DNA from 2 places in the Leptospira andrefontaineae genome. Region 1 is predicted to be linked to the other one. Evidence: riboswitches for the same ligand, from Rfam matches in the RefSeq annotation. Region 1 holds a riboswitch; the other holds the start of a gene.
The links. A riboswitch is a leader RNA that binds a small molecule or an ion and turns the genes downstream of it on or off. The one in region 1 is predicted to bind cobalamin.

Region 1 (4,189 bases):
TTGTGAGTCTCAAGATGGCGGATACTCCAAAGAAGTGCCTTCAATCCTCCTACTTTTTTAGAAAGACCCGGAAGTTGTGTCCTATATTCGCAGGTATCACATGGAAGAGAAAATTTTCCGGAGATACAATCTTGGATCCTTTCATCTATGACAGATAATAATTCAGGATCAGGTCCTAGATAAGAAGTAAGTTCCGTTTTGATCCATGGGAATTTTTCGGAAAAGTTTTGGACCAAAGAGGAAATTTTTTGGATCAATAAACCTCCGAATAAAAAGTAGGGGACCACCAGGAGTTTTTCAGGTCTTAACTTGGAAGCCATCTCCAAAGTATCAGGAAGAAGAGGGTTGGTGATCCCTATGAAGGAAGGAAGAACAAAGGAGAAATGATTTCCTTCTTGGAATAAACGAACTGTTTTGTAAAAGTCTCCGTTTGCATCCGGATCGGAGGAACCTCTGTTTACTATGATCACTCCAGTTTTAGAGGATTGTTCTTTGTTTAGAGGTAAATATTCTTCTGCCCGCTTTCTAAGTAAGGATACCATTTTAGAATGGATGCCCAAACTATTTGCTATTTTATAAGAATGATCCGGAAACTCTGTTTTAATCCTATCCAGAACGATCGGAATATCATTTTTAATATGACCTGAAGTGTATAAAAACAAAGGAAATATTATGATATTAGAATATTCCTTACTAAGGTTTCTTAGAGCTGTTTCTATATCCGGTTTTGCGAGTTCTACATATGCGTAGGAAATATTCAGATCCGGACGGGTATCCGAATATGCGTCCACTAAGGAAACAAATTCAAGGTTGGAATTTGTTTCCCTACTTCCATGACCCAGCACTAAAACCGCAATTTTTGGTTTCATTTGAACCCTAATACCTGCTTCGGCTTCCAGAATAGGAAAAATAGGGAGGATAATAAATACCAGAAGATGAGATTCGTGAGCAAGCTCACATATTCGAATTGTATTCTTAATTGTTTAGGAGCGGCAAAGTCTTCGGAAATTTTAGGCACTCCGATATAGAATGGAAGTCCGACAAAGAGTAAGACCGTTATTATAGCAAAAGTCCATTTTAGTAAATTATGAATCTTTAAATAAGATAGAAGTATCCGAGATCCTAAAACACCAATTAAGCTGGATCCGACGCTAAGATACCACCAGGCCTGTCTTTCTGGATAATCATAAGCCCCGGATCCCCTGCCGGGTAATTCTGGAGGAAGTCCTAGAAATGGGACCCCGAAGAATATCAGAAATCCGCTGACAGCAAAAAAGATACTTAAGAGGATTGCCTTGGATAGAGAAGGGTATTCTAAAAATCCATTTGGAGGAAAGAGGGCGATCCAAATAGAAACCAAAACTCCAAAGGAAATTCCTAATAGAATAGAGCCGATTACTGTTCCTAAATTTCTTTTTTGCCAGAAGTTTTCACTCTCAGCTTCTTCGGTAGAACTAGATTCCACTTTTGCATGAGAATGAGCTTCTCCATGCGAGTGAGAATGAGTGTGGCCTGTATTCGAATTCTCTGAAGTAGATTTGGATTCAAACTTCTCTGCTTCTAAGATGAGAGGAAGATTCCAAGCGCAAACTAAGATTCCTAAAACAAGACCGGACACCAGACCGGAAAATATTCCGCTTCGCAATAGATCAGCAAATTCTGATCTTAGTGGCATGGAAAGCCTGTAGCATGTCTTATATCATGGAAAGTATCGTGCAAATACACCATGGGTTCCAGACCTACTGCATAGATTGTAGAAAAAGCAAGAAACCCGGCTAAAACCAGAACAGAACCTCTAAGCCATAATTTGGCTCCCGAAAAATCCTTCGAAACGGAAATCGAGCGCATAAAAATCCCTCCTAAGAGATCTTCACCTAACAAGATATAAACGATATTAGGGCACAAAAGAATTGGCCAAAACATCGTATAAGCAAAAAGTTTTGAGTTTAGTTACGCGATTGTCTTACATCCGAGACTGGATCACGTAGCTTCAGGATTTTTGTAAGGTCGTTTTCTGACTCGAGATCGTCCTACTCAGCACGTCTTCCCAGGTTTTACACCCAGTGACATCATGTGCCTTTTGTCCCTCTTACAGCGGCGGGTACCGTGACGGGATTGCACCGTCTTCCCATAGATGAGACCATCTATGTTCCTACAAAAATAGACTGAGATTTCAGGATCTATTTAAGTGAGTGATTTTGTATAGTATTTTATTTTCGATCGAGCAAAATTCTCTATACCGAAGTTATACTTTTTGTTTTTTCTTATCTAGCCTAGACTGGGCTGCTTTTAATTCAGAATCCGTAAGTTTAATACTGAATTCAGGAAAATGTCTAAATAGAAAATATTGGAGCCAGGAATCCCAGCCGGTGTATCCGATGAACTTTTTATTAGGGATCCACTTTAGAATGGCCTTTGCTACGGAATCAATTGCATGAATTCTATTTAACGCGGAGCCCATTTCAATTTCCTTACTCAATTCAGGCTTGTCGGTGTTTTCCTTTTCCAAACCAGGAGTATCGGTTGTGGGTGGTAGAAATAATTTCACCTTCACTCCGTGGAGCATCATCTCTTGGCGAAAACCTTGAGCAAAACCTACAATCGCAAACTTACTAGCTGAATAAGCTCCGTAACCATAAATGGAAAAAAAAGCAAGAGTAGAGGCTAAGAATACAATCTCTCCGCTTTTTTGTTTGGAAAAATGATCACTAAATGCGAGTGCACTATTTACATGGCCGAAAAAGTTTACATCCATTAAATTTCTGTAAACTTCGTCGTCTAACTCGGAAGCTTCTCCTGCTTTTGCAAAACCGCTACTACAGATTAAAAGGTCTAATCCGCCTAATGTCTGGATTGCCTTTTTGGCCTCTTTTTCGATGGCCTTTTTATCTGAAACATCCAAAACTGCGAATCCGAATACTGCTGTTGGAGCTCCTACAGCCTTCAATTCCTGGACTGTCTTTTCTAAATTAGATTTTCCTCTGGCGGAAACGATTACACTTGCTCCAGCTCTAGCTAATTCGAGTGCAATTCCTTTGCCTATACCCGCGGAACCGCCTGTTATAAATACTTTTTTGCCTTTGTATCTGCTAAATGACATATTGAAAAATTCTCTTCGATGCGGGCAAGGTTTCCCTTTTTAGGAAACTATTCAATACAATTCGAAACTTTTTGTAGAAAGAATTCGAGAACTTGTTCCAAAATTTTAAATTCCTGGTTTGATCTCAAAACAAATCTTGCCTTTTCATTCCCATAATAATGAATACGTGAGAATTCAAGGCCTAAGATGCATTCGATACCTTTACTGGAAAATTTAAGGAAGAAGGTTCCAAGTTTGGAAAAAAATTGGGACCGTTATACTTCCATGTTAAAAGAAAAGAAGGTTCCGGCGAAAACAGAACTTATAAAAAGGGGAGTATATACTAAGAACATATTCATCGTTAAGAAAGGATGCCTACGATTAAAATTCGAAGATAAAGGTCGTGATATCACAATTGCTTTCTTTCCGGAGAACAGGGCAATTACTTCTATTCATAGTTACAGAGGAACTTATAAGACTAGCCAACTTGCTGTGGAAAGTATAGAACCCACAGAATTATACATTCTAAGCGGGGAAGACGCAGAAATTATTTATAGAGAGAATGAAGGACTTAGAGATTTTTTATTGGAATATGTTGCAGAAAGATTTGATACGTATATGAATTTGTTTCTATCTAGGATTAGGGATAGTCCTGAACAAAGATATTTGAATCTGATCAAAGAACAGCAAGATATTGTAAATCGTATTCCTCAGCATTATATTGCGTCCTTTTTAGGGATAACTCCTGTCTCCTTGAGTAGGATCCGAAATAGGATCTGGAAGGAACAGAAATAACCTCCTAATAAAATCTCGAAAGGGTAGAAGGAGCTGAATTTTCCTTTATTCCAGAACCGGAAAGTAAATGGAGAATTTTGTGCCTGACCCAAGTTCACTCTCTACCTTGATCTTTCCTTTATGATTTTCTAAAATACCATAAACGATGGAAAGTCCTAGGCCAGTCCCTTTACCAGGCTCTTTAGTCGTAAAAAATGGATCGAATATTTTACGAATTGTTTTTCTATCTATTCCGGTTCCACTGTCCAAAATTTCTATCACTGCTGTCTTTTGGTTTTTTTCAGGAGAAATAAATTCTCCTTCTTCCATCTTAAG
Region 2 (4,189 bases), on a different contig from region 1:
AGGATTGTTAGCGCAACTACTGGCAACTCGAATCAAAACAAAAGCATTGATATTAATTACTCCAGTACAACCCATACAAATTAGCGGGCTTTCCTGGACTGGCTTAAAGACAATTTGGGAAATTTTAATAGAGCCTTTCTTTTGGAGAAAGACGAATCTCTTAAGCAAAAACAAATTTGCATACGGAATTTATAATAGTTTAAATGAATCGGAACAAAACGAGCTCTATCCTACGTATATTCCTGAATCCGGTAAAATTGCATTCCAAACTTTTTTGCCGTTCCTTGTTTATTCACAACCCACTCGAGTAAACTTTGAGAAGGTCCAATGTCCAGTGTTTGTAGCAGCGACTGGAAAAGATAGAGTCACTCCTCCTCGGATCGGTAGAAAAATTGCCTCGAAATACGCCGATTCTATAATGAAACTATATCCGAAACTTTCACATTGGGCGATTACGGAGAACGGAATCGAAAAAATTTTACTAGATGCGACCGGTTGGATCGAACATAAACCAAAACGAAAATCGTAGAAACTATTATAAACTTCAGATGGGTTTTTTAAACCAGATTCACTGCCTTGATCGCGGAGCTTAATGCGGCTTCTACTGTTCCGGTGATTTCTCCGGTATGTTCTCCTGCGAAGAAGATACGATCAAATGGTTTTCGTAGAATGATCTCTGATCCAAAACTTCCTGGTGGGAATTCTGCAATTCCATTCGGAACGTAATCCTTTTTAGTTTCCGTAAAATAGAATCTTTGGATCTGCAGATCTTTTTTCAAACCCAAACGATCTAGAGTAAGACGGATATATTCTACCTTTTGATCTTGGTTAGCAGAATCGAATACGGAAAATCTGTCTCCGTTCGCGATCACTCCTAAAACCTTATCTGAAGTATCAGACTTAGTACCTGCATCATATAAGAATTGAGCTGCTGCATCAGAATGAACTGCAAAAGGAGAAGATTCCCAAGGAGATTCTTTTAATACTAAAAATAATTTATAAATTTGAGAATAACGAACTCTTAATGCGGCGAGAAGTTTCTCTTTATCAAGACCCGGATTCCATTTTACATTAGAGATTTGGTTTGCAGGTAAAGTGCAAATACAAGTAGAACCGTTAAATTTTCTACCGGAAGCAGTAGTAACAGTAACTCCAGTAGAATCCTGGTCCACAGATAATACTGGATCAGAAAAAACAAATTCAGTGTTTTCTATATTCATCACCAAAGTTTTGGCGATATTCTCCATTCCACCTTCTATCTTACTATTCCTTTGAGGAAATTGTGCAAGATCGCTCAATACCTTCTCCGCTGACAGAACACGGATACTATCTCCGTAATGAAGAGAAAGTTTATGGCCAAGTAAAGTTAGATCTTCTGGACTAACTCCTTGATAGACTAGATAATTATAAATGCTGATTCGATCTAATGCTTGCTGCTGCGCAGTATCTAATTTAGAATTTTGTGATACTAGTTTGCTTAAGATCTCTTGAGATTTAGGAGAAAGTTCCCAGGCACCTGCTTTTTTATAAGTTCCTAAAAATAGATCCGGAACCAAAGGAGAAGATTGCAATTTTAATCCAAGTTCTCTAACTAGACTGCGAACAGTTTTATCTTCGGAAGAAACCCATTCTGCTCCCAAGTCTACAACATGACCGGAAGGATCTTGAATAGATCTTACTCTTCCTCCCACTCGGTCCGTAGCTTCTATCAGAGTTACTTTACTTCCTGTCTTTCCTAATATATATGCTGAATAAAGTCCTGAAAGTCCGCCGCCAAGTACGATTACTTTTTTTCCAGAGTTTGTATTCTGAGCGGATAAATTTCCCTTACGACTTCCCAACAAAGCTGCGGCAGTTAAAATTCCGGCTTTCAGAAAAGTGGATCGGGTAATTTTCATCGGATTCCTCTTTGGAAGTTTTATTAAAACTCTCTCTTATATTTTCGGTCTATGAAAGATCTTTCCCGAATTTTTTGCGGAGTAGAAGGTCTCATCAATCTGAAATTATGTACCGAACCCTTTCGATTCGTTCCTATGCTTTAAATATCGATGATTTATCCGGATATTGCAAGGATTAGATGACTTTTGCATCCTTATACTTTTTCCCTTGCCAGGGGAAGTGCTAAACCAAAACCTGGAATTACGCTTTCAGGGAGGAAGTCGGGTGAAAATCCCGCGCTGACCCGCAACTGTGATGTCCGTTTTAAACGGAATAAGCCAGATCTTCCCCGCGATACTTAAACCTCGAGGTTGGGGAGTATCGTAAATCTCGCTCTTTAGCGCATCAGCGCTTTCTGCGATGGGGCCCCGAAAGCTAAAATGTCGGGGCTCTCGAACGGAAAAAGAAAACCACTGCAAATACAAAATCGTTCGGATCTTCTTTAGATCAATGATCGACTAACGTTATTTTGCCTTTATTTCTTTTTCTGCGACATCCGGCAGAAATCAGGAGAGAAAATGAGAAAATTCAAGAAACAAGCGGCTTTGTTACTAACCCTCACTTCATTGTTCGCCTTTGTGAACTGTTTCGAATTGGGAGAGTCGAAAAAATCCGACGATCCGGCTACACTTGCATTAGTTGCGTTAGCGGGATTAAATCCAATTGCGGGAAATTATAATTACTATAATGGAACCGTCGACTATGCAGGCGGAACTTATACTGCACCGGGAAATGAAATTGTAGGAACATATAATATCTCTCTTTCTTTAGTCGCACAAACGATGTTCGATGCTACTTACGGTAATAGTTATTTATACGGTGAGATCCAGGAAATCGACACGAATAAAAAAGTGATCTATGTCCGTTTCCGTGGAGATTCCTCTTTTTCCCAAGGAAACTATGCTTGGTACAGATGGATCGTTAAAGACGGTAAAACTTATGTTTGTCCGGACCTTTCAGACGTTTCCACTCAGACAACTTTAGCATCCGCAAAAGACGATGATTTGAATTATTATTCCGACCCGAGCGATATTAATGCAGGTTGTGGCTTGAATAGCGGTTTCGATCCAGCTCCTTGGAGCAGGCTTGAACTGAACTAAAATCATATAAGAGAAACAGGTAGAACAGGATATTCATATGAAAATATTTCAAATTTCCATAATATTTGTCTGTTTCTCTTTAGTTTTTACCAATTGCGACGATTCAAAAAGTTCAGCCGGTGCAGAATCACTTCTCGCTTTAGGATTAGATGGATCCGGTTTCCTAAGCTCCTGTGACTTGAGAAATCCTGAAACAGGTAGAGGTATTTTTGTAGCTGATGAAATCGTTTCCGCTCCGACTAATAACGGAATAGGATTCAAAGATTCAGATTGTTCGGTAGACGGAATTCGTGGACAGGGAAAGTTTAACGGTTCCTTAGATGTTTATAGTATAGAAGATTCTGGGAGTGGATCGGCGATCATACTTCGTTGGTCTGGAGCCAAAGTTCTTCCTACAAGTGGGATCGATTTTATAGTCTACGAAAATCCGTTTTTTATCGGAGTACAAAACGATTCCAACACTTTTAATAATGTTTTTATGGAGCCTCTAATTGTTGAAGTCGGAAATGATTTAGCCAATTGGTGTGGTTGGGATCCTGAATATACGAATTCGGATCCGAACACTTTCGTAGGAAATCCGATTTACTGGGAAAGATTCGCAGGCATTACTCCTTTCAGCTATAATCAAGACACAAATCCTATGACCGTTCCGGAAGTTTTCGATACGGATATCGTTAATGGTGGTGGCGGCGGAGACGGCTTTGATTTAGCGGATTCTAATTTCGGAAATTCAGGGACCGGATGTACTGGAGGACTAAAAACGGATATCCAGGCGAACGGATTCACCTATATCAAAATATCCGCAGCTAAAACTATTTTAACTTCTCTACCGATCGATCCGGCTCATGCAAATCCCGATATAGACGGAGTCATCGCAAAATCCGTAACCCCTTAATCTAAAACTGAAACAAAGATTTTCCGACCTTTTTTCGGTTTAACGCTAAAATTCTTAAAAGTGAAAACAATATGATCCGCCCAAAAGATGTGCACCAATTGAACTTAGATAAATATTTACGTAATAAGATAGATACCAAGACAAAGCCATTAGGCGCCTTGGGAAAATTAGAAGATCTAGCCTATCGTATAGGCACGATCCAGAACACAGTGGACCCTGTATTGTCCAACCCTCATTTACTAGTATTTGCAGGAGA

Region 2: another riboswitch for cobalamin. It lies ahead of EHO65_RS15480 (LIC13354 family exoprotein); the one in region 1 lies ahead of EHO65_RS11875 (CbtB domain-containing protein).

The regions. Positions count from the first base shown of each region.
Region 1 is NZ_RQEY01000018.1:34,050-38,238, forward strand. It holds gene EHO65_RS11865 (CbiX/SirB N-terminal domain-containing protein) at 1-869, opposite strand, end outside; gene EHO65_RS11870 (CbtA family protein) at 866-1,675, opposite strand; gene EHO65_RS11875 (CbtB domain-containing protein) at 1,666-1,848, opposite strand; cobalamin riboswitch at 1,988-2,171, opposite strand; gene EHO65_RS11880 (SDR family NAD(P)-dependent oxidoreductase) at 2,246-3,100, opposite strand; gene EHO65_RS11885 (Crp/Fnr family transcriptional regulator) at 3,335-3,874, shown strand; gene EHO65_RS11890 (two-component system sensor histidine kinase NtrB) at 3,920-4,189, opposite strand, start outside.
Region 2 is NZ_RQEY01000019.1:294,774-298,962, forward strand. It holds gene EHO65_RS15470 (alpha/beta fold hydrolase) at 1-529, shown strand, start outside; gene EHO65_RS15475 (flavin monoamine oxidase family protein) at 558-1,898, opposite strand; adenosylcobalamin (AdoCbl) riboswitch at 2,138-2,264, shown strand; gene EHO65_RS15480 (LIC13354 family exoprotein) at 2,457-3,038, shown strand; gene EHO65_RS15485 (LIC_13355 family lipoprotein) at 3,076-3,933, shown strand; gene cobT (nicotinate-nucleotide--dimethylbenzimidazole phosphoribosyltransferase) at 4,005-4,189, shown strand, end outside.